Regions from separate parts of the Haematobacter sp. genome, predicted to be linked through region 3. Evidence: riboswitches for the same ligand, from Rfam matches in the RefSeq annotation. Region 3 holds a riboswitch; each other region holds the start of a gene.
The links. Region 3 has a riboswitch for cobalamin ahead of RT513_RS03115 (DUF1636 domain-containing protein). Riboswitches for the same ligand answer to the same signal wherever they lie in the genome.
Positions count from the first base shown of each region.

Region 1: another riboswitch for cobalamin. It lies ahead of RT513_RS18680 (TonB-dependent receptor); the one in region 3 lies ahead of RT513_RS03115 (DUF1636 domain-containing protein).
Region 2: another riboswitch for cobalamin. It lies ahead of RT513_RS09590 (TonB-dependent receptor plug domain-containing protein); the one in region 3 lies ahead of RT513_RS03115 (DUF1636 domain-containing protein).

Region 1 covers NZ_DAMDHB010000047.1:1,815-9,822, reverse strand. The annotation lists gene RT513_RS18705 (MDR family oxidoreductase) at 1-160, shown strand, start outside; gene RT513_RS18700 (MFS transporter) at 382-1,671, shown strand; gene RT513_RS18695 (thiolase family protein) at 1,726-2,913, shown strand; gene RT513_RS18690 (MATE family efflux transporter) at 2,910-4,319, shown strand; gene RT513_RS18685 (TetR/AcrR family transcriptional regulator) at 4,316-4,900, shown strand; cobalamin riboswitch at 5,103-5,298, shown strand; gene RT513_RS18680 (TonB-dependent receptor) at 5,402-7,540, shown strand; gene RT513_RS18675 (DUF6925 family protein) at 7,544-8,008, shown strand, end outside.
Region 2 covers NZ_DAMDHB010000012.1:26,737-34,744, forward strand. The annotation lists gene RT513_RS09580 (iron ABC transporter permease) at 1-976, opposite strand, end outside; gene RT513_RS09585 (ABC transporter substrate-binding protein) at 973-2,466, opposite strand; gene RT513_RS09590 (TonB-dependent receptor plug domain-containing protein) at 2,460-4,355, opposite strand; cobalamin riboswitch at 4,486-4,684, opposite strand; gene RT513_RS09595 (copper chaperone PCu(A)C) at 4,744-5,208, opposite strand; gene RT513_RS09600 (protein-disulfide reductase DsbD domain-containing protein) at 5,366-6,184, opposite strand; gene RT513_RS09605 (YqgE/AlgH family protein) at 6,327-6,881, shown strand; gene RT513_RS09610 (L-threonylcarbamoyladenylate synthase) at 7,286-8,008, opposite strand, start outside.
Region 3 covers NZ_DAMDHB010000002.1:191,759-199,766, reverse strand. The annotation lists gene RT513_RS03130 (cobalamin biosynthesis protein CobG) at 1-805, opposite strand, end outside; gene cobN (cobaltochelatase subunit CobN) at 802-4,035, opposite strand; gene cobW (cobalamin biosynthesis protein CobW) at 4,035-5,051, opposite strand; gene RT513_RS03115 (DUF1636 domain-containing protein) at 5,052-5,414, opposite strand; cobalamin riboswitch at 5,521-5,725, opposite strand; gene cobO (cob(I)yrinic acid a,c-diamide adenosyltransferase) at 5,760-6,386, shown strand; gene RT513_RS03105 (glycine reductase) at 6,425-7,348, opposite strand; gene RT513_RS03100 (aminotransferase class III-fold pyridoxal phosphate-dependent enzyme) at 7,456-8,008, opposite strand, start outside.

The DNA.
Region 1 (8,008 bases), on a different contig from region 3:
CGTACGACTGCAAGCTTGGCAGCGGCTGGCGACAGATCTGGATCTGGCAAAGCTCGCGCTGGCCACCCGCGTCGCGCCGCTTGGCGAGGTGCCCGCAATCGCAGGCCGGCTTCTGCAAGGCCAAGTGCAAGGGCGCGTCGTGATCGACGTCAACTCATGACCCATCCGTCTGACAAAGCCGGGCGAGTTCGACAGTCTTCGATGCGTCCGTCGTGGCACAAGCCACCCTGGCAAGCCCCTTACATCGCGGATCGGTAAGCATTGGGGACCATCGTCGAGTCGTTGGCGATTGCATCAGTCATTTAGATTATTTATGTAATCTAAATGATAGCCTGGAGGTACGCGTATGCAGAGAATCGCCGCACAAGACGGGGACGTATGATGAGGCCCTCCGTTCCGCTTGCCGCCCGTCTGTCAGAGCGTGGGCTGCACTACGGCTGGATTGTGGTAGCAACCACCTTCCTGACCATGCTCATCACTGCAGGCGCCGTTGGGGTGCCTGGAGTCCTGATTGGGCCGCTGGAAGCCGAGTTCGGCTGGACAAACGCCGAGATCTCTGGCGCCTTCGCGGTCCGCCTGCTGCTCTTCGGTCTAATGGGCCCTTTCGCCGCGGCCTTCATGAACCGCTTTGGGCTGCGACCGGTGATCCTTGCCTCGCAAACCCTGATCGCGGCTGGCATCCTTGGATCGTTCTTCATGACCGAGCTCTGGCAACTCACCCTGCTATGGGGAGTGGTGGTGGGCTTCGGCACCGGACTCACGGCAATGGTTCTAGGTGCGACCGTTGCGGCGCGATGGTTCGCCAGTCGGCGCGGACTGGTGATGGGCTTGCTGACCGCCAGCACCGCCACCGGCCAACTGGTCTTCCTGCCCATTATGGCCCGCTTGACGGAAAGCTTCGGTTGGCGGGGCGCGCTGATCCTGTCGCTGGCCACGCTGCTGATTTCCGCCGCAGCGGTGCTGGTGCTGATGCGCGACCATCCGTCCGACCTTGGCCTTGCCCCCTTCGGGGCGACGGCGGTGGTTCCGGCACCGCCGCGGCAAAGCCTTGGCGCAATGCTCGCCTCGCCGCTGGTGACCCTGCGCGAGGCGTCGGGGACGCGGATGTTCTGGCTGCTGTTCGGCACCTTCTTCATCTGCGGTGCTTCGACCAACGGGTTGATCCAGACCCATTTCATCGCGCTTTGCGGGGATTTCGGTCTGGCGGCGGTGACAGCAGCGGGGATGCTGGCGCTGATCGGCGTCTTCGACTTCGTCGGCACGGTCGGCTCGGGCTGGTTGTCAGACCGCTATGACAGCCGGTGGCTGCTGTTCTGGTATTACGGCCTGCGCGGGCTGTCCCTGGTCTGGCTACCGTTCAGCGATTTCAGCCTCTATGCCCTGTCGATCTTTGCGATTTTCTATGGCCTCGACTGGGTGGCAACGGTGCCACCAACGGTAAAGCTGGCCAGCCAGCATTTCGGCGACCGGTCGAACATCGTTTTCGGCTGGGTCTTTGCAGGCCACCAGTTGGGCGCCGCGGCAGCGGCCTGGGGTGCGGGAGCCACGCGCACCGCCTATGACAGCTATCTTCCCGCCTTCTTCGCCGCCGGCGTCCTGTGCCTCGTCGCCGCACTTGCCATCGTCGCCCTAGGGTTCGGTGGCACCGCGCGGCGGGCGGCACTCTCCTGAAATGACGCGGAGGCGCACCCACCGCCGCCCACTTACACCCGAAGGAAGTTTCCCATGACCCGTTCCGACATCATACTTGCCGCCCCGGTTCGTACCGCGATTGGCAGTTTCAACGGCAGTCTGAAATCCATCCCGGCGACGGCGCTTGGGGCCACGGTCCTGCGCGAAACCCTGGCTCGTGCAGCTCTCGATCCGGTCGAGATCGGCTCGGTCATCATGGGCAATGTCATCCAGGCGGGCAACCGGATGAACCCCGCGCGGCAGGCCGCAATCCATGCCGGACTGCCGGTCTCGGTTCCCGCGCTGACGGTCAACCGCGTTTGCGGATCTGGCGCGCAAGCCATCGTCAGCGCCGCGCAGGAGATTTCGGCCGGGGTGGTGCCGGTGGCGCTGGCAGGCGGGATGGAGAACATGGACCGCGCGCCCTATCTTTTGACAGAGGGACGCTGGGGCTATCGCATGGGCCCGGCGGAGATCCTCGACAGCCTCCTGACCGACGGTTTGAACGATGCATTTTCGGGCCAGCATTCCGGCTGGCATACCGAGGATCTCGTCACCCGTGCCGGGCTGAGCCGTGCAGCGCAGGATGCCTTCGCACTGCGCTCGCAACAGAATTTTGCAGCGGCGGAGGCAGCGGGGTCGTTCGCGGCCGAGATCACCGGGGTCGAGGTGAACACGCGGAAGGGAACCGAGGTCTTTCTCCGGGACGAGGCGCCCCGCCCCGATACGACCGCTGAGGCGCTGGCACGGCTGAAACCGGCTTTCCGGCCGGACGGAACAATCACCGCCGGCAATGCGCCGGGGCTGAACGCCGGGGCCGCAGCCGTGGTGGTTGCCGACCGGGTCTGGGCTGAGCGGCGGGGCCTTGCGCCGATGGCCCGGCTGGCCGGCTATGGTGTGGCGGCGGTGGAGCCGGGGCTCTTCGGCCTTGGCCCCGTGCCCGCCGTCGAAAAGGCGCTGGCGCATGCCGGCTGGACCCTGGGCGATCTGGAGCGGATCGAGATCAACGAGGCCTTTGCCGCCGTGCCACTTGCCGTCGCGCAGGAGCTTGGCCTGCCTCTCGACATCATCAATGTCGAGGGTGGCGCCATTGCCCATGGCCATGCCATCGGCGCGACCGGGGCCGTGCTGGTGACGCGGCTGCTGCATTCGATGCAGCGAGACAGCCTGTCACGCGGGATGGTGACCCTGTGCATCGGTGGTGGTCAGGGCATTGCACTGGCCGTGGAATTGGTCGGATGACGGCTATCTCGGCGTCATCCACCGTCCAGCATGATCGGCGGACCCAACGCCTGCTGGATGCGCCGATCCTGCCGCTGCTGATCCGCATGGCCCTGCCCAATGTGATGATCATGCTGGCACAGGCCTCGACCGGGCTGATCGAGACCTTCTGGGTCTCCAAGCTCGGCACCAACGCATTGGCCGGCATGGCGCTGGTCTTTCCGGTGGTCATGCTGATGACCACGATTTCGGCCGGTGCGGTCGGCGGGGCGATTTCGTCATCGATCGCGCGGGCGCTCGGCGCGGGCCGCCGAAATGAGGCCGACGCTCTTGTCCTGCATGCAGTGGTGGTCAATCTCGTGATCGGCCTCGCCTTCTCGATCCTGTTCCTGATCTGGGGGCGGCGGATCTACGCAGCACTCGGCGGCAGCGGGGAAGAACTGGAGGCGGCGGTGCTCTATTCCAACGTGGTCTTTGCCGGAAACGTCTTCACCTGGCTGATGAACGGGCTGGCCAGCGTCATCCGAGGAACCGGGAACATGCTGGTTCCAGCCATGGTGACAGTTCTGGGCGTGGTCTTTCTGGTGCCCGTATCGCCCCTGCTGATCTTTGGTGCAGGACCCGTCCCCGCCATGGGGATTGCGGGCGGCGGCCTGGCACTGGTGCTTTACTACATCGCCGGAATGCTGGTGCTTGGCGCCTACGTCGCCTCTGGCCGCAATCCGGCGCGGTTCCGCCTGAAGCCACTTCGGTGGGCGCTGTTCTGGGGTATCCTGCGGATCGGCGCACTGTCATCGGTCCAGTCGCTGCTGACAAATCTGGTGATCGCGGGATCGACCGCGATCATCGCGGCAAAGCTGGGGGTCGAGGCGGTGGCGGGCTTCGGCACCGGCATCCGGCTCGAATACCTGCTGATCCCGCTGGTCTTCGGCATCGGCGCACCGCTGGTGGCGCTGGTCGGCACCAATATGGCTGCGGGGCAGCACCGCCGCGCTCGGCAGATCGCCCTGACCGGGGCGGTCCTGGCCTTTACTGTGACCGAGGTGGTGGGGCTGGTCGCTGCCCTGTTCCCGGTGGCTTGGCTGACGCTTTTCAGCGCAGAACCCGGCATGATCGACGCCGGGCGCGCCTATCTGCGGATTGTCGGGCCGTTCTACGGCTTCTTTGGGCTGGGGCTTGTTCTCTACTTCGCGGCGCAGGGGCAGCAGAAGCTGTTGATGCCGCTGGCCGCCGGTTTGTTGCGGCTGACAATCGCCCTTGGTGGCGGCTGGCTGGCGCTTGAGGCGACGGACGATATCCGGGCGCTTTATGCCGCATTGGCGCTCGGGCTGGTCGCCTATGGGTCGTTTATGCTGCTATCGGCCTTGCGCGATCCGACGGGCCGGGCCATTCCGGTCCCAGGCGAAGCGAAGGGGATAGCACCATGAGGGTCAGCCGCGTCCAGGCCGAGGCGAACCGGCAGAGGGTGATCGACGAAGCCAGCCAGCTGTTCCGCGAACACGGCTACGACGGTATCGGGCTCAAGGACCTGATGCAGGCCGCGGGGATGACGCCGGGCGGGTTCTACAAGCAATTCGCTTCGAAAGACGATCTTGCCGCCCAGGCCACCGCCCGTGCGGTCGAGCGATCGTCCTCTCGCTGGACCGAGGTCGTTGACGCGAACCCCGATGCACCGCTCCGAGCCCTTGCGGCCTTCTACCTCTCGCCCGCACATGTCGCAATGCGGGATCGGGGTTGCCCCCTGGCAACGCTGGGTTCGGACGCCCCCCGCCACGCGCCCGAAGTCCGGGCGGAGATGGAGAAAGGTCTGCGTGCCCACCTCTCCATCGCCGATGCGGCTTTGGGAACTCCGGCAGGCGCGAACCCATCGCCTGCAGCGCTGGCGGCAGTATCGACCATGGTCGGCGCGCTCGTCCTTGCCCGCCTGACAGCGGATGAGGGCCTTGCGAAGAGTCTTCTGGAGACAGCGGCGAACCGGGTGGAGGAACTCGCGACAAGCCGGAAATAGGACTGCGATCAATGATGATCGAGCCTGCACTTACGGACGCCGGAAATCGGACGGAACCCAAATCCGGCGTCGCATCTGCGTCGGCGCGCGCGGTGCCCCATCAAACGCGCCATCTCTCCTCCAGTGACGTCGGCTCGCCCAAGCCGCCTGCTGAAAAGACATCGCGGTGCGCAGCAATTCAGTTGACATCACGGGTCGGTGATCCTAGCGCTCGGGGGACGGTTCCCTTCGGGGATCAAAAGGGAATGCAGTGCGGCTAACTTGGCCCATGCTGCGGCTGTCCCCGCAACTGTAGGCGGCAAGGCGGTCTTCGTTTACCACTGGGCCTGCGCCCGGGAAGGGGAAGACCTCCGTTCGAGCCGTGAGCCAGGAGACCTGCCGTCGGCCGATTTCACGCGCGAACACGTCGGGCGGGGTGTCCTGACGGGGGAAGTCTCCGGGCTGCGCCCGGCTATGGACCTGCGTTCGCAAGTGACGTGTCTTTTGCCCCAGGGGCTATGCATGTCCATCTTTTCCACAAATCCCCGCCGGCTGATGTTGGCCCTGCTCGCGCTTTCAACCTGTCCGGCGGGCCTGCTTCACGCCCAGGAAACCACGCTCGACACCGTGGTGATCACCGGCCCGCCCACGCTGGGTTTTACCACTCCGGCCACATCTGGTAGCCGCCTCGGGGTGTCCGTGAAAGATATTCCCGCCTCGATCTCCGTGGTCACGGCTGCAACCATCGCCGCGCGCGGGCAGACTGATGTGGTCGAAGCTGTCACCCAAGACATTCCCGGAGTGACCTCGGTCGCGGCGCCCGTGTTCGGCAGCGCCTATGCGCTGCGCGGATTCCAGGGCAACAATTCGGTGATGCAGCTCTATGACGGTACACGGCTTTTCCCCGGCCGGGGCAATATCAGCTTCCCCTTCGACAGCTGGCTCGTGGAGCGGATCGAAGTACTGCACGGGCCCGCATCGGTCATGCACGGCACCGGCGCCATCGGCGGAACGATCGACATCCAGCCCAAGCGTCCCTTCGCCGGTCCGATCCGGCAGGAGGTGGCTGCGCTGCTCGACAGCAACCTGCGCACACGGCTGGCCTATGACGCGGGCGGTTCGTTGAACGACCGGCTCAGTTTCCGCCTGAACGCCGTGGGCGACGCGTCGCAAGGCTGGGTCGACGATACCGACAGCCGCAATCTCGTCCTTTCCGGTGCACTGGCCTGGGAAGCGACGGACGATGTGAAGGTCACGCTGAGCGGCGCCCATGCGGATCGCGAGCCACCCGCCTATTTCGGTACCCCCTTGCGGGACGGAACGATTGTCGAATCCTTCCGGAACAACAATTTCAACGTCTCGGACGCCGAAAATCGCTTCCGCGACAGCTGGATGCAGCTTCGCACGGAATGGACCCCCTCCGATACCGTCGGTGTGGAATGGGTGATCTACGGCATCGACAGCCGGCGAACCTTCCGCAATGCCGAAACCTATCTCTGGGATCCCGCGACGGATCTGGTCACCGTGGATGAATTCCGTCGCATCCGGCAGGATCAGTCTCAATTCGGTACGCGCGCTAACGTGCGGTTCAGCGGTGATGTGGCGGGGCGGAGCAACCAGCTGCTTCTGGGCTTCGACGTGAACCGCGCCAAATCCGACTTTGCCGATTTCGCGGCCTACGCCCCCCGCTTCGTCGATCCGTGGCACCCGGAGGTAGGCCGCTTTCCGCTGCCGGATGACTTGGTCCCCCGCTATCACTCCACCCTCGACCAGCATGCAGTGTTCGCCGAGGACCGGCTCGAGATCACCGATCGATGGGCGATCAGCGCCGGCCTGCGCTACGACTGGTTCACGGTGGAGCGTGAGGATCACATATCGGCCGCGAATGACTTCTCCGCCGATTTTGAGGGGCCGGGTGGCCGGCTGGGCCTGACCTTCGCACCGAATACCGCGACCGTCTTCTATGTCCAGATGTCCTATGCGACCGATCCGGTGAACCTGCCGCTGCTCGACTATTCCGCCTCCATGACGGATTTCGACATGACGACCGGTAGGCAGTTCGAACTGGGCGTCAAGCAATCGGTGTTCGAAGGGCGCGGGGAATGGTCGCTGGCGGTCTTCGATATCATCAAGCGCAACCTGCTGGTATTCGACTCGGCGACCTTCGCCACGCAGCAGGTCGGGCGGCAATCCTCGCGAGGGGTAGAACTGGCCGGGGCGTTCCAGCTGTCCGACGACGTGAAGCTGGGCGGGAACGCCGCCTGGACGCGGGCGCGCTACGACGATTTCACCTCCATCAACTGGCTGACCTTCGAGGTGGAGGATTATTCCGGCAATGTGCCGATCCTGGTGCCGGAACTGTCGGGCAACCTGTGGGGGTCGTGGGATTTCGCTCCCGGATGGCGCGCGAACGGGTCTGTGCAGTTGATCGGAAAATCCTACTACGACTTCGCGAATACCACGAAGCGGGCGGGCTACGGTCTGGTTAACGTCGGCGTCGACTACGTGCCCGACGCGGCCTCCGTCTGGAGCCTGCGGGTGACGAACCTGCTCGACCGGGTCTATGCCGACTACCTGCGCACCGATCCGTCGACGGAGCGCGCGCAAGCCTTCCTGGGTCAGCCCCGCACGGTTGATCTCGCCTATCGGCGGAAGTTCTGACCCTTGCCGACCGGGCTGATCGAAGAACTGATGGCGGATCCGCGCTGCATCTGGAGCATGGGCGGGCCCGGCGCGGTGCTGGGTCTGGCGGGGGCCGATCTGGGCAGGCGGGGGGCGTTGCACCTGCGCCTGCCGCCCGACCTGCGCCCGTTGGCCTTCGAGGTGCTGAGTTCCGACCCGGAGGGCTGGAACCACGGCATCTCGCTTTGCCTGCCGGAGACGGTGTCGCACGCCGTCGAACGCGCCCCCGAGGGGGAGGTCGAGATTCCGACGGGGTCGCGACTGATCCGGCTCAGCCACCGCGGGCGGGACTGGATCGCGCGCGGCCCTCTGGGACGGCTGGAGGTCTGGGACCGCGATCCGCCGCTGCTCGGCGACACACGGCGCACCCATCCCGCCACCACGCCGGTCCCGGCGGGGCTGCTGCCGTTCGCCCATGCCTTTCCCGCCCATCCGTGCCGCCATCGC
Region 2 (8,008 bases), on a different contig from region 3:
GCCGCAGCCGCCATATGAGGTGGAAGAAGAACGGCGCGCCGACCAGCGCCGTGAGCACGCCCAGCTTCAGATCCCGCCCCGGCGCGATTGTCCGGGCGGCGATATCGGCGGCAAGGATCACCGCAGCGCCGCCAAGCGCGGAGGCCGGAAGCAGACGCGCAGGACTGGCGCCCACCGCGCGGCGCAGCAGATGCGGGACGACCAGCCCGACGAAGCCAACCGCGCCCGCCACCGCGGTGACGGAGCCGATCAGCGCCACCACACCGGCAAGCAGCATGAGCCGCAGCCGGGGAAGCGAGACCCCCATGGTCGCCGCCGTTTCCTCCCCGAGCGTGAGCGCCTCCAGCCCCCGGCGGGTGGCAAGGATCAGCCCGGTGCCGAGACAGAAGAACGGAAGCACCATCCAGACATGCAGCATGGAGCGGTCGGCGAGCGATCCCATCATCCAGAAGACGATCTCGTTCGCCGCGAAGGGATTGGGCGAGAGGTTCAGCACCAGCGAAGTCATCGCCCCCGCCAGCGCCGAAATGGCGATGCCGGCGAGGATCAGCGGCATGGCCCCGCCGCGACTGCCCGCGAGCATCAGGATCAGGACGAAGGAGAGCAGCGCCCCGGCGAGCGGTGCGGCCATGAAGAACGCGGGCGCGGCAGCGGCCAGCCCCGTCTGAAGCGCCAGCACCGCGCCGAGCGCCGCCGAGGCGGAGGTGCCGATCAGCCCCGGCTCCGCCAGCGGATTGCGCAGGAAACCCTGCATCGCCGCACCGGAGAGCCCGAGGCTCGCCCCGAGCAGAATGGCGAGCAATGCACGGGGCAGGCGTATCTCCTGCATGACGATCACCAGAAGGGGATCGCCCCGCCCCAGAAGCGCCCGGACCGCATCGAGCGGCGGCACCTCCGCCTGCCCGATGAGCAGCGAGGCCGCGAACAGCAGAGCCACGGCCGCGCCGAGGGCAGGGAGCAGGCGGCGGGCAGTCACGGGGGCGCTGCCCTGTCCCGGAGCCGCCGGACCGCGTCGATCACATGCGGCGTGCCGCAAACCCAGTCGCCATCGGCCAGCGCCCCCTGCGCCGCCCCGGCCAGTGCGGCAAGGGCAGGGTGATCCAGAAGATCCTCCGCGCGGGACGATCCGGCATAGCGCTCCCCCCGGATGATCAGGTCGGGATCGGCCAGCACCAGCTGTTCCAGCGACACCATGCCGCCGCCGCGGAGTCCAAGCTCCGACGCGATATTGGCAAGCCCCGCAGCGGCAAGGATCTCTCCCGCAAGGCTGGCATCGCCCGCCGTATAGCCGTTGGCATAATACAGCGCCGCGCGGCGCCGGTCGGCGGGCGGTTGGCCAAGCGCGGCGAGGTCGGCGTCGAACCGCTTGACGAGGCTTTCCGCCTCCGCCGTCCGGCCCAGAGCCGCGCCCATCCGCCGGACATTGTCGCGGATACCGGCGAGGCTGGTCTCCGGGTCAAACACCTCGACCGGCACGCCGATGCGGCGCAGGAGAGCGGTGGTTGCCGCGGAGCCGTAGCGCCCGGCCAGCACGAGGTCCGGTTGCAGCAGAACGATCTCCTCCGCCAGCCCGTGGTTGTGGGGGTAGCGGGCTGCCTCCTCCGTCATGGCGGAAGAGCGGGGATCACTTGCGAGATGGCTGATGGAGACCAGTTGCCCCGGTGCCGCCAGCATCATGGCAAGCTGGTCGGTGCAGAGGTTCACCGAGACGACGCGTCTGGAGACGGCGGCGGTCCCTGCTGCGGGGCTGGACGCAGGGGCCTCCGCTCCGGCGCGTTTCTCCCCTGCGGATACCGGAGGGGCGGACGTGTCCACGTGAGCGGCGCTCGGAGCAAGGGCATGGGGCGTCCTGCTGTCTGCCGAAGCGTCTTGCGCTGTTCCGGTCGCAAGGCCCGCGACAGCGGCGGAGGTTGCGAACAGGGGAGTCGGCCCCCGCTGCGCGGCAGAGACAAGGGCCAAAGATGCGCGACCGATGACGCGCTGTCGCGTGACGCGATCCCGCCGCGCAGCAGAGAGAGGGGTCAGAGACGCGCCCCTCCCCGGTGCGGCATCCGGCCCTCCTTCCGGCATAAGGGCGGCGCGTCCGGCGACTCCGGTGAGGAGGGTTTCTGCAACCGCCAGGGGTGCCGCAAAGGGTGCTTCCGATGCGATGCCCGAAACGGTTCCGGGAACCTTGAGCCGCCCCGCTTCAAGCCCCGCTCCGGTGGCCCCGGTGAGGGCGAATGTTTCTGAAACCGCCGATGCGCTGACCGAAGCGGTGCCGAGAGCCGCGATGCGCCCCGCTTCAAGCCCCGTATAGGGCACGGGCATCGACGTCAGGAAAGGTCGAGAGAATGGGGTAAGGACGGCGGCCGCAGGGAACGCGGGCGCCATCGAAGCGTCGGTCTCCGTCCGGGCGGCAAGCTCCGCGGCCTGCGCGGAAACCGCGAAGGTGAGAAGCGCCGTCCCGATGAGCCGTGCTACCATTTCGCCTCCAGCCCGAGATAGGCCTGCCGCCCTTGGTTTCGGAAACCCCAGACGTCCATGTACTCCTTGTCGAACAGGTTCACCACGCGGGCGGTGGCGCGGAGGTTTTCCGTGAGATCGTAACCGGCGGCGAGGTTGACGAGCGTATAGTTGCCCAGTTCCTTCGTCTCGTAGAAGCCCCAGTACTGCGTATCGTAATTGCCCGCCACGTAACGGATATCGGCGGTGAGCGATCCGCGACCGTTCAGCACCTGCTGCGTGGCGCCCAGACCAAGCTCATGCCGGGGGCGGCGCACTTCCACCGTGCCGTCAGGGTTCTTTGCGTCCAGATAGGTGTAGCTGACCGACAGACGCAGATCCTCCGTCGCATCGAACCGCCCGGCGATCTCCACCCCTTCACGCGGGCTCTTGCCCCGCTGGTTGATGTAGCTCGCCCTCCCGTCCGGGGCGGCGCCATAGACATAGGTGATCTCGTCTTCCATCTTCTCGTTGAAGTAGGTGACGTCGATCAGCCCGCGTCCGTTCAGCAGTTCCGCCTCGACGCCGATATCGTAGCCGGTGTTGCGCTCAGGCCTCAATGCGGGATTGCCGATGGTGTAACCGTCATTGGCGAAAAGCTCGTAATAGGAGGGTTTCACCAGTCCCCGCCCGGCAGAGGCATGCACACGGAAAGCGCTGTCCGGGATCTGCCACGACAGGCCGATGTTCCAGCTCGTGAAATCCTCGAACGTGTCGAAATCGTCATGGCGGAGGCCCGCCTGCACATCCACGCCCGTGTCGAAGGAGCCGCGGTATTCCACGGCCACCGAATTGTTGGCGCGATCATAGTCGCGGGCAGTGTCGTTCTCGTCCTCCGACCGTTCGAGCATGACGTTGAGCAGGTGCCGCGCCTCGGTCACCGGCCGGCCGTCCAGCCCGTAGCTGAGCCGGTATTTCAGCGCGCGCGTCTCCCCCCGCGTCTCCGCGGCCTCCGTCGTGCCCTGCCGAAAGACCGAGTTCTGAAATTCCAGCCGGTTGACGAGCCGTCCTTCCAGCATTTCGTATTCGGCCCAGAGGGAGCCGGTGAACTCCTTGCGCTCCCCCGTGAGGTGCGGATCGTCGATCAGATAATCGCGATAGCCGGTGGCGGCATAGTTCGTCGCGTCGTAGCCATAGTTCTCTTCGGAATGCCGCAGGGTAAAGCCGAGCTTCAGGGCCTCCGTCGCCTGCCAGTCGCCGGTCAACCCGATGGTGCGGCGGTCAATCCCGTCTTTCTCGCTGCCGGTGAAGGCGGGGTTGTAGCCGTGATCGTCCCGCTTCGAGACGTTGAAGGACAACCCGCCCCGCTCCGTCCGCTGGGTGACCCAGCCGGAGGCCGCATAGCCGTTGCCGACCTCCACCGCACCGCCGTAATGCGTGCCGATCTCTCCCCGCCGGGTGATGATGTTGATGACCCCGGCAGACGCATTCGAGCCGAAATAGACCGACTGAGGGCCGCGCAGCACCTCGATCCGCTCGACATTCGCGGTTTCCAGCCCGGTCAGGATATACTCGTCATTGCCGCCCGTCGCCGGAACCCCGTCGATGAGGATGAGGGTGTGGTTCGCCTCTGCGCCCCGGAGGCGGATCTGCGTGAAGCTGGGGCCGGCGGAGGTGACGGAGACGCCCGGCACTCCGCGGAGCGCGTCCTGTACGGTGCGGATGCCGCGCTCATCGATCTCCGCCGCGGTTATCACGGTGAAGGCGCGCCCATAGGCACCCGCGGCAATGGGGGTAAGCCCGCCGGACAACACGATGCTGTCCAGCATCACCGGAGAGCCGGTCTGGGCATGAGCGGCCAGCGGGACATGAACGGCCAGCGGGGCGAGGGCGGTAAGAACTGTGATCGTCCTGATGCCAGTGAAGGTCATCGCAGGGGCCTTTCCAACGCGATGCCGCATACATGGCGGCCCGCGAATTGCAGAATGGCCTGATGGGAGTCCCGCAGGCCGGTGACGTCACCTCTGCGGAAGGGCCGCTTTCCAGACGCACCCCGCGCCGGAAATGGGTGAGCGCTGCGGCAGGTCTCCTGGCTCGCGGGTCATCGCTCGGGCCGGTCTTCCCGGAGGCGGACCTCCAGTGACGTTCTTGGCCGTCGCTCGCCGCTCACAGTTGCGGGGGCAGCCGCGGTCTTGCCCGAAGGCGCACCGCAGTTCCCTTTTCATCCGGCCTTACCGGAACCGAAGCAGACCATGGATGATCCGCTCCGCCGATTCTTGTCAAGCGCGAAGGGGGGCGCCCCCTTCGCGAATGGCCGGATCAGTTGGGCGAATGCCCGTTGCCCATGCCGGCCTTGCGGGCCTCCACATTGAATACGACCGGGACTTCGCCCGCGTTTTCGAACACAAGAACCGCGTCCATCCGGTCGGCAGCGGACCACAGACGGGTTTCGGGCGCGGTGAAGCTCACATGCGGGCCGGTGGGGCTCAGGTGCACGGTCTCTCCGGCGGGAATGGTGATGGGGCCTGCGGAAGTGGTGGCAACCATGTTCCGAAAACGCTCTGCCGTACGGAGGCTCGCTTCACCCTTCGCCGGGCGGATGGCGACCAGCCGGTCATCGGTCGCGCCCGCATTCGTGACGGAGAAATAGCCCTGCGGTGCCTGCCCGTCTCGGGTCGTCTCGAAAGCATAGGGATGCCCGACCGTCAGATCGCCCGCGCGGAAATCATGCGCGAAGGCGGGGGTGGCAAGCAGAAGCGACATCAGCGGAAGGCTGCGAAACATGGATACTCCAATCATACTGGGATCATACTGGACCTGCCGGCGAAGCGGCGGGCACGCTCCCTAACAGAAAGGATCAGGGCATGCGAGGCGCAGCGTTCCTGATTTTGCCATAATTTTGTGCATAACCGGTATGATCGCGCGACATTATGTCGCGATGTCAGCCCGCCGGGCAGCCCAGCATATCCACCGCGCCCCTGTCGCCGATAAGCGTGATGCGCAGCCGGGAACGGTCCAGCGCCAGCGTCTCTCCGGGAGGGGGAACGAGATCCGCGGAGGCCGTCACGCCATGGGCCTCCCGCCGCGTATCGCTTTCCGACACCCAGACGGAGGGGTCCGGTGTCTCAAACACCGCAAGTTCCCGTCCCCCAAGCGATGGAGCCTGAAAGGAGGCCGTCACGCGGAGCCCGTCCGGGATTGCCTCCACACGGCAGCGCAGGCTCTTTACCCCTGCCATGTCTGCATCCAGCGGGCCGGAGGCCAGGGCCGCGCGGATTGCCGGGTCCGGCTGCTTCGTCACCGGCAGGACGGCGTCGATCCGAAGATCGACCGGCACACAGATGTCGCGGCAGACCCCCAGCATGACATGGCTCCGCAGCGAAATGGGCTGATCCGCATTCCGCGCGCGGATTTCCAGGGGCAGGACCAGCTCGCGCGTATAGCCGACCGTGCGCATTCCGTTCAGCTCGAACACATGCGGCGCGGGCCAGTGCAGCGTCACATCCGCCAGGTTCTCCGAGCCGCTCCAGTCAAAACCGGGCGGGATGCCCGCATCCCCCGGTGCGCGCCAGTAGGTCTTCCACTGGTCGGCGAGCGTCAGGCGGATGGCCGCGAGATGGCTGCCATCGGCCTGCCGCCAGCCGGGAAGAACCTCTGCCTGCACCACGTCCTGCGGACGCGTTGGGGCGGCATGTCCCGCGAGGGCAGGCAGCAGCGTCGCTGCGGCAAAGGCGAGGAGGGGGAGCGGGCTGAGCATCATGGCGGGACTGTCGGCGGGATGTCGCAGGACTTGAAATCACATTCCGGCGAAGAGATGGCATTGTCTCCCATGCGACGCAATCTCCGCTTGTGCCGATAGTCCGGTGCGCCATCTTATGCTCATGAGCAACAGGACCACGCATATGTCTGACCTGGGGGGCAAGCTCCTCATCGCGATGCCCGGTCTGGGCGATCCGCGGTTTGAAAGGAGCGTGATCCTGATCTGCGCCCATTCTCCGCAGGGGTCCATGGGGCTTGTCGTCAACAAGCCGGCTGCGGATATCAGTTTTGAGGCGCTGTTGGACCAGCTTTCCATACCCCACCTCGGGGGCCGCTGCCCGATCCATGTCGGCGGCCCGATGGAAGCCGCCCGCGGCTTTGTCCTCCATTCGCCGCAGATCGATGAGGAGGAGGCCGGGACGATAGAGGTCGGCCCCCACTTCGCGATGACCACCACGCCCGATATCCTGCGGGAGATCGCGCGCGGCACTGGGCCGGGGCAGGCGCTCCTGGCGCTGGGCTACGCAGGTTGGGGCCCGGGTCAGTTGGAGAACGAGATTCTCCGCGATGACTGGTTGGTGTGCGACGCGCTTCCCGACCTCGTCTTCGCCGCCGACAACGGAACGAAGTGGCTTGCCGCGATCCGGTCGATGGGCGTGGATCCGATAAGCCTGTCGGCCTTCGGCGGCAGGGCCTGAGGGTTCCGGCGTTCGGCGCGGTGGCCGCAGTGGCGGACCTCGCCATCGCGTTCCTCCTGTGCGAGCGCGACCGATGTCGTCGCCTTGCGGGCATCCCGTCCGATGAGCATGCGGCTCAGCATCCGGTCCCCCTTTCTGAGGCGCGCCACCGGCAAATCCGGCGCAGCCTTTGAACAGAGAATGCGGCGCAAAAGGTCCCTGAGCCAGTCACCGCGCAGCCGGATCATGGGATCTGACAGCCTGCTGAAAAAGTTCGCAAGGGTCATGCCTGCGCTCTGGGAATCGGCAGATCTGACCCGGACTTGCCTGAAGCGTGTCGATTTTCGGCTGGTGTTCGCAGAGGGTGAAGGATTCCACGCCACGCGGGTCCAACGCGGGTCTGAAACCCTTTCTTCGGCAGCCTGCTAAGCTGATCGGTCAAACGGATCGGTCACGGGCCGTGGGGCGGCGGCACGGCGCAACCTGTCGTTGATCGCGCGCCCCAACCCGGTTTCCGGGATGGGTGAGACGGCGATGACCGTTCCGGGGCCGGTGTCGATTTCCCGCATGTAGTGAAAGAGGTTGGCCGCCGCTTCCGTCAGATCACCTGCGGGAGAGAGGTTCAGCGTGGCGCCCGCATCCTGGGGCCCGAAGCCGAGCCATGCCTCCCCCGGTGCGGGCCGGGTGGCGAGGCGCATCTCGGCCCGCGGCGCGTAGTGGGAGGAGAGCTGCCCCGGCGCGACGGGCCGCGCCGGATCGGCCGCGGGCGCGGGGATCGCACGGCCCAAAGCGGCTTCCAGATCCTCGAGCGCCAGCCCGCCGGGGCGGAGCAGCAGCGGTGCCTCCAGCAGCCCGACGATCGTCGATTCCACCCCCACGGCGGCCTCTCCGCCGTCGATCACCGCTTCGATCCGCCCGTCAAGACCGTCGAGCACATGGGCCGCGCGGGTCGGGCTGACCCGGCCCGAGGGATTGGCGGATGGCGCGGCCAGAGGCCCGCCGAACCGGCGGAGCAACGCCTGTGCGACGGGATGCGCGGGCACCCGCACCGCCACGCTGTCATTGCCCGCCGTGACCAGCGGCGACAGCCCCGCTTCCGGCAGCAGCGGCAGGACGAGCGTCAGCGGCCCCGGCCAGAAGGCGCGGGC
Region 3 (8,008 bases):
GCACCGCCGCTTCCACGAGCACCGACCGCCAGGGGGTTAGCCGGAGGGGTGCCACGGCTAGCGCGCGGAGCGTCGCCGCCGTCAACCGCCCGAAGGGCAGCGCCACGCAACTCCCCAATTCCGTATTGCCGGGCAGGAGCAGCTCGCCCCGGAGCGGCGGAGACGCGGCTTTCAGCGGAGGCTCACCCCCCGCGGCGATGAGAGTGGCCATACGGCGATGGCCAGCGGCATGCGCGCAGAACCACCGGGCGATATCCATTGCCCGCCCCACGGCTGTTGCCGCGCTGACCCGTTCGCCAAGCGCCATCCCGTCGGCCCGCACAATCAGCCCCTCCGCAGCGCGTTCGAGCCGTATATCGGCGGAGGCGCCGCCGAGGATCGCCCTTGCGCCGGTATCCACGGCAAAGCCGAATTTCGCGGGCAGATCCAGTTCCTCCGCCAGATCCTCTGCCAGCGCAGCCTCCAGCGCGGCGCTCAGTCCGAGGGTCTCTGCATCGTTCGCGATGGGCGTCGTCAGGACGTTCCGCCGCGCTTCTCTCGCCGGGTCGGCGTCCAGCATGCGGAGGGTGTCCAGTGCCTGGCGCAGTTCGGGAAGCGCCTCCTGCCGGATGCCACGGAGCTGAAGGCTCGCCCGGCTGCCAAGGTCGATCTCCCCCGACCCGTGCGACTCCGCCAGATCGGCGAGGGCCAGCGCCTGCCCTGCGCCGAGCCGCGAGGCCCGGGGGCGGAGCCGGACCATCAGCCCATCCCCGGCTTCCATGGGGCGGAGCGCACCGGGACACCAGCCCTTCACGTTATGCCTCATGCAAGCCCCGCTGCGCGGCTGTTGGAGCGGGATTGCCAGAGGCCCGCTTCGGCGAGAGCTGCGAAACACCCCTCCATCGCGGCGAGCGCTGCGGGATTGGCAAGGGCGAGGAAGTCCCGAACGTCAGGCTCATCCAGCGTCGCCGCGTGGTAAAGGTCGAACAGATGCGGGGGCACAACGCCTGCCAGATGGGCAAAGGCGGCCATGTGTTCGAGCGTGGCGGCGATCTCCGCCGCGCCGCGAAAGCCGTGCCGCATCATGCCGCGTATCCAGAGGGGATGGGCCGCCCGTGCCCGGACCACCCGGGCGATTTCCTCGGCCAACGGGCGCGCGCGGGGGCGTTCGGGTCGTGTCGCGTCAAGGTGGTAAAGCGCGGGGGCCGGCGCCCCGATCCGGGCCATTGCCGCCGCGAAACCTGCCTCATGCGCCGCATAGTCCTCCGCCAGCAGCAGGTCCGTCTCGGGGAGGTCCTGCGTGTGGACGAAGCTGTCGGCGCTCCGCAAGCGCTCCTCCAGCGCAGCACGGGCGGGAGCGCCGCTCGCATCGTGGGCGGAGGCCGCGAGCCATGCCTCGCCCGCCGCGCGGCAGTGATCCTCCGTCAGGCCGCCGAGCGCGATGCCAAGACCGTAGCTGCCCGGCTCCGGGCAGAAGACCCGCGGGCCACCGGGGGATGCGACGTAGGGGTTCATGTCCGCGGCCTCGTCCCTGAGGGCGAGCGCCCCGGTCGCGGCTTCGAAAAGCCGTGCAAGGTCGGGGAAGACATCGCGGAACAGGCCCGAAACCCGCAGCGTCACCTCCGTCCGCGGGCGATCCATGAGGGCGAGGGGGATGATCTCGTAACCCGTCAGCCGATCGGAGGCCTTGTCCCAGACCGGCGTCACACCCGCGAGATGCAGCGCCATGGCGAAGTCCTCTCCCGCCGTGCGCATCGTCGCCGAACCCCAGAGATTGACCACAAGCCCGCGTGGATAGTCGCCCCGATCCTGCAGGTGACGCCGGACCAGTTCCTCCGCCAGCTTTACCCCCTGTGCGTAAGCCGCGCGCGAGGGAACGGCGCGCGGGTCCGTGCCATACATGTTGCGCCCCGTCGGCAGAACGTCACTGCGCCCGCGATAGGGTGAGCCGGACGGTCCGGGCGGCATGGGCTTGCCGGAGAGGGCGGCGGGGAGAGCCCGTTGCTCCGCCTCGACGGAGGCGGGATCCCCTGCCAGTCCGCCCCCCGCCTGCGGCGTGCCGCGACCCCATATGTGCAGTCCCTCGCCGAACTGGCTTTCCTTCACGTCGCAGACGAAGCGGTCGATACGCGGAATCGCCTCCGCCGCTGATGCGCTCCCCGGAAGGCCAAGGTCGTCCTCAATGCCCGCCCGCTGAGCCTCCTGCCGGATGGCGGAGATCAGCCGGGCGCGGCGCGGCGGGTCCAGCCCGTCGGCGGTGGAATACTCATCCAGCAGCCGCTCGATCCGCAGAAGCTCCGGCGAAAGGCCGCTCTCGGCCAGGGGCGGCGGCAGATGGCCGAGCGTCACGGCACCAAGGCGGCGGCGTGCCTGTGCGGCCTCTCCCGGATCGTTGACGATGAACGGATAGATCACGGGCATCGGGCCGGTCAGCGCCTGCGGCCAGCACACAGGCGAAAGCGCGGCGGCCTTGCCGGGCAGCCATTCCAGCGTGCCATGCGCGCCGATATGCACGATGGCATCCACCTGCTCGCGCAGCCAGAGGTAGAAGGCGGCGTAGGCATGGCAGGGGACGCGGGTCGTATCGTGATAGGCGTCCTCCCGGTCCTCTCCGCCGCCGCGCTCCGGTTGAAGCGCCAGCACCACGTTGCCGCGACGGGTGGCGTGAAAGGCGAAGCCCGCATCCGTGACATCGCCATGGGTCGCGCGCAGCTCCGCCTGCAATGCTTCGGGAAGGCTTTGGAGCGTGTGGCGGTAGGAGGCGAGAGGCCAATGCACCGTTTCGTCGAGCGCCGCTTCCAGCGCCGGGCCGGAGGGCGCCACATGACCTGCTTGGCGCAAATCCTCAAGCATCGCCTCTGCCGAAGCAAACACGTCGAGCCCCACGGCATGTGCCGCCCGGTGGGCCTTGCCAGGGTAGGTGGACAGGACAAGCGCTACGCGCCGCTCTGCGGGGGGCAGGGTTGCAAGCCGGTGCCAGGCGCGCACACGGGCGACCGTCGCGGCGATACCCGGCTGATCCGCCCCATGCCGGGACTGGGTGAACTGCAGATCCGCATTCCGGGCCCGCGGCTCCTTGAAAGAGATCACGCCTGCGCCGATCCGCCCGTCCACCTCCGGCAGCGCGACATGCATCGCCAGATCGGAGGGGGAAAGACCGCGCCCGGACGCCTGCCACGCCGCGCGTGCGGACGTGGCGTGGATCGCTTGAAACACCGGCACGCGGGCCGCCTCGAGCGGCGACGCCCCCTCGCTTCGGGCGGAGAAAGCGGTGGTGTTGACGATCGCCACAGGTGCCAGCGCAGGCAAGATGTCACGAAGCCATGCGGCGGCGGCGCTGTCCTTCAGGCTTGGCAGGAAAAGACCTGCGGCGCGAAAGCCCTCCCGCTCAAACCCCCGGATCAGACCGGCGATCCCATCGGTATCCGCCGCGGCGAGCCATGCGCGATAGAATGGAATGGCGACAAGCGGCGGCGTGCCGCCGGGTGGATCGGTCATGGGGCCGGTATCGGGATGCCAGAAGCCGAAGGAGGGCAGCGTCTTCGGCCCGGGGACGGGTCCGGCATACAGCCCCGCGGCCAGAGCAAGCTGTGCCAGAGCCCCCTGCGCCGCGATCTCTCCCCCTGCTTCGCAGAGGGTGGAAAGCCGCCGCAGCGTTGCCACGGGGAGCGTGGAGGCGGCGTCCAACGCCGGATCGGGGCATCCGTCTGCGGGCAGGATGGCAAGGGCGATGTCCCGCTCCCGTGCCAGTCGCGAAACCTGCTCCACGCCGTAGGACCACCAGGATGCGCCCCCGATGAGCCGGATCAGAACCCCCTTCGCCCCCGAAAGCGTACGGTCAACATAAGTGTCCACGGACAGCGGATGGGCGAGCGCGGACAGATTGGCCAGCCGCAAGGACGGCAACCCCTCCCGCCCCCGATGCCAGCCCGCCGCGAAAGCCCCCAGATCGCTGTCGGAAAACGACAACACCACAAGGTCCGCGGGCGATTGCCCCAGATCCTGCGGGGTGACCGTCTCCTCCAGCCCGTGGCTTTCGCGGAACAGGACGTGCATCAGAGGAGCGCCGCACGCACGGCTTCGGCATCAAGATCGCCCTTCTCCGCGATGATGACGAGCCGCCCCTGCCGCGGTTGCTCCCCCCAGAGGCGGTCGAACTGATGGCGGACGCGCGGGCCGACGGCCTGAACCAGAAGGCGGAAGGGCCTGTCCGTCACCGCCACATGGCCCTTCACGCGGAGGATCCTCTGCTCACCCGCCAGCGCCGCGACCCGCTCGGCGAGCACCTGAGGATCGGCTATCTCCGGCATGTCGAGGACAATGGTATCGAAATCATCGTGGTCATGCTCCTCCTCCCCGTCGTGGTGGGAGGGGCGGGCGTCCAGCCCATCCTCTGCCGCGGCGTTGAGGCCCAGCACGACGCGGGGGTCGATCACGCCTTCGGTGAGCGCGATCATGGGCAGCGCGCGGGGTGCTTCGGCGCCGATCACCCTGCGCGCCTCGGCCAACCCGGCCTCACCGGCCAGATCGGCCTTCGACAGCAGCACGATATCGGCGCAGGCGATCTGATCCTCGAACACCTCCGACAGCGGCGTCTCGTGATCGACCTCCGACGCGTCGCCCGGATGTGCGGGATCGGGCGCGAAAAGGCCCTTCGCCACCGCCTCCGCATCCGCCACGGCCACCACGCCGTCGATCGTGATCCGCGAGCGCAGGTCGGGCCAGTCAAACGCCTTCAGCAACGGCTTCGGCAGGGCAAGGCCGGAGGTCTCGATCACGATATGATCGGGCCGCGGCTCCAGCGCCATCAGCCGCTCGATGGAGGGGATGAACTCATCGGCGACGGTGCAGCAGATGCAGCCGTTGGTAAGCTCGACGATATTCGCCTCCGGGCAATCGGCATCCGCACAGGCGCGGATCAGGTCGCCGTCCACCCCGACATCGCCGAATTCGTTGACCAGCACCGCCAGCCTGCGTCCGCCGGGGTTCTGGAGAAGATGCCGGATCAGCGTGGTCTTTCCCGCGCCCAGAAATCCGGTGACGATGGTGACGGGGGTCTTTTCGATGGACATTCAATCCTCCAGGGGCGGTATGCGGGCGATGGTGTTCTTGCGGATGACTTCGGGCCGTGCGCGCCACGGCACCACGCCATCGGGCGCGGTCGCATAGGCGTGGATCATGGCGATCAGGTCATCGAGGTGGAGGTCCGGGTTCAGTGCGCCCTGCACATAGGTCCAGCGCCCCGGCCCGCGAAGCACCACGGCACAGCCCCGCGAGCAGGCGGACAGGCACGGCTGGCGCCGGTGGTCGATGCCCGCGCGCGCAAGCGCGTCGGACAGGCGCGCGCCATCGCGGGGCGCATCGGGGGCGACGTTCGGGTCGGCACCCTGCAGGCGGCAGGTGGTACAGACCACCAGTTCCATTGCATCGCTCATCGGCCCCTCCGGCCAGACGGTCTTGGCGGACGGGAGCAGAACGGGGCTGCCGGAACGGCAATCACCGCCCTGCGGCACACCCCGGCCGCGGCTTCGGACAACCGCCCTCGGGGCGGCAGATCGCGGCAGGTCTCCCGGCTTGCGGATGTCAGGGTTTCCCCTGGCGGGCGCCCCACCTTCCCGGTTTCCCAGTGGCTCTGCGGGCGACCTCTCCGGTCACGGTCGCGGGGGCGGCTGCGTTGGGGCGGTGAAGCCTGTCGCATTCCCTCTTAGCCTGCCATATGGCAGGAACCAGCGATGCGGACAGCCAAGCCACGCCGCGCGCCGGAAGTCAAGGAGAGTGCCGTGCCCGATGACACTATCACGCCGGAGGAAGCCGCCGCCCATGCGGGGAAAAAGGCGCGCATCAAGGCAGCGCGGGACCGCATGATGGCCGAACGGACCGGAGAGAAGGGGCTGGTGATCGTTCTTACGGGTCCGGGGAAGGGCAAGTCCTCCTCCGCCTTCGGCATGGTGCTGCGCTCCATCGCCCATGGCATGCCAACCGCCGTGGTGCAGTTCATCAAGGGGGCGATGACCACCGGGGAGCGCGATCTGCTGACCGGCAGCTTCGGCCACCTCTGCCGGTTCCACACCATGGGCGAGGGTTTCACGTGGGAGACGCAGGACCTTGCCCGCGATCGCGCTGCCGCGAGGGCGGCGTGGGAAAAGGCGAAAGAGATGATCCGCGATCCCGCGATCCGTATGGTGCTCCTCGACGAGATCAATATCGCGCTCCGCTACGATTATCTCGACATAGCAGAGGTGGTGGCGTTCCTTCGGGACGAAAAACCCCCCATGACCCACGTGGTGCTCACCGGGCGGAACGCGAAATCCGACCTGATCGAGGTTGCCGATCTGGTCACGGAGATGCAGGCCGTGAAACACCCGTTCCGCAGCGGTATCCGGGCACAGGCGGGGGTCGAGTTCTGAACGCGCGCTCCGCCGCTACCTGCGGGCCGGGCTGGAGGTCAGGACGCGCCGAGCGTCTCGGCCCTGATCTGCCGGGCGGTCAGCCGCGCGCTCTCCGCTTCGGCCCGCAGAACGGCGACCTCATCGGGGGTGCGGCTGTGAATGTTGGAGTAATCGAGCTTCCAGCCCATATCAGGCGAAAACGTCTCCGGAGAGTGCATTGTCGTCCGAGGTCCGGGCGCGCGTTCCAGCATGTCGAGCGCGCGGTGAACGTTGCGCAGCTGAGAGTCAGGGTCGTTGGGACGCCCCGCCGCATTGCCGAGCGGCATGTCGCTGAACAGCAGACGCGGGGCGCCGGCATGCTCCACGATGTCCTTCGCCGCGCCCATGATGACAGTGGAAATGCCGTTTTCCTCCAGATGCCGGGCCACGAGCGTGACCGTCTGATGGCAGACGGGGCAGTTCGGCACCAGAATCGCGGCGGTCACGCCATCCTCCCGGCAGCGGGCCAGTATTTCCGGCGCATCCACCTCCATGGTATGGCGTTGGCTGCGGTTGGTCGGAGCACCGTGAAACCGGGGGGCGATCCACCCGATCCGCGCAGCCGCCTGTCGCAGCGCCGCCAGAGGGAACCACGCGCCCTGATCGGTCATGTCGGCATTCTCCCGATCGATGCCGACATGGGCGATCCGCAGGTCCGGGTCTGTGGCGGTGGGGAGGGAATAGACCTCGTAGAACTTCGCTGCGGAATTGTACGGCGCGCCCTGTCCCTGCGGACCCTTGGCCGGATCGTAGGGAACGGCGGTGGTGATGAGGGTGACCGTGCTTTCGGCCAACGGAAGGGTCAAAGGCGCAAAGGGCGCGTCGGGATTGTGGGCCCATTCGTAGGGCGTGTCATAGCCAAGGCCCAGATACCAGTCCCGCGTCCGGCGCATGTAGCCGACAGGTTCCGTCAACGCGGCATCACTCTGGGGTCTTTGCATCATCCCGGCCCTCTCTCCCTCTGCGTGGCGCGTATCGGAGCGCCACGCCCGGGCCAGTTGTGCGCATAGACAGCCGGTTTGTCCATGGCCGCGGTGATGCGGCAACCTTACCAGAAACGATCGGACCGATTGCGGATGCCCGTGTCCGCGGCGAGGGACGGCAGGGAATGGTCAGAGAGCGGAGGCACGCCCGCCCGTCCACCGACCCGGTCGACGGCTTTCCGGCGGAACTGGGCAGCGAAAGCGTTGATTGCTGCCTCCGTCACCATGTCACCATACCACTGGGCGGGCGCCGGCTCGAAGCCATGTTCCTCCGCCAGAGCCGAGAGCAGGTCGGCATCCGCGAGCGTGAGGGTGGAGCCGATGCTGAAGTCCCGCTCCTGACCGGAGAGGGCCAGCAGCATCGTCTCGCTCAGGCAACCCCAAGCGATGTTGGCAGGCAGCGTCTGGAAAGGCCCGAGGTCCACTTCTCCCGGCGGGCGGACGAGACCGCCGTCAAAGACCATCACGCCGGTGCCGCGCAGATCGGCTTTCTGCACATTCGGCGGACGCGCCACATCGCAGACCAGCGTTCCGGGCTTCAGACGCCGCGGATCGACAAGCACGGTATCCGAACTCGTGGCCACGAGGACGACATCCGCATCCGCCAGCGCCGGTTCC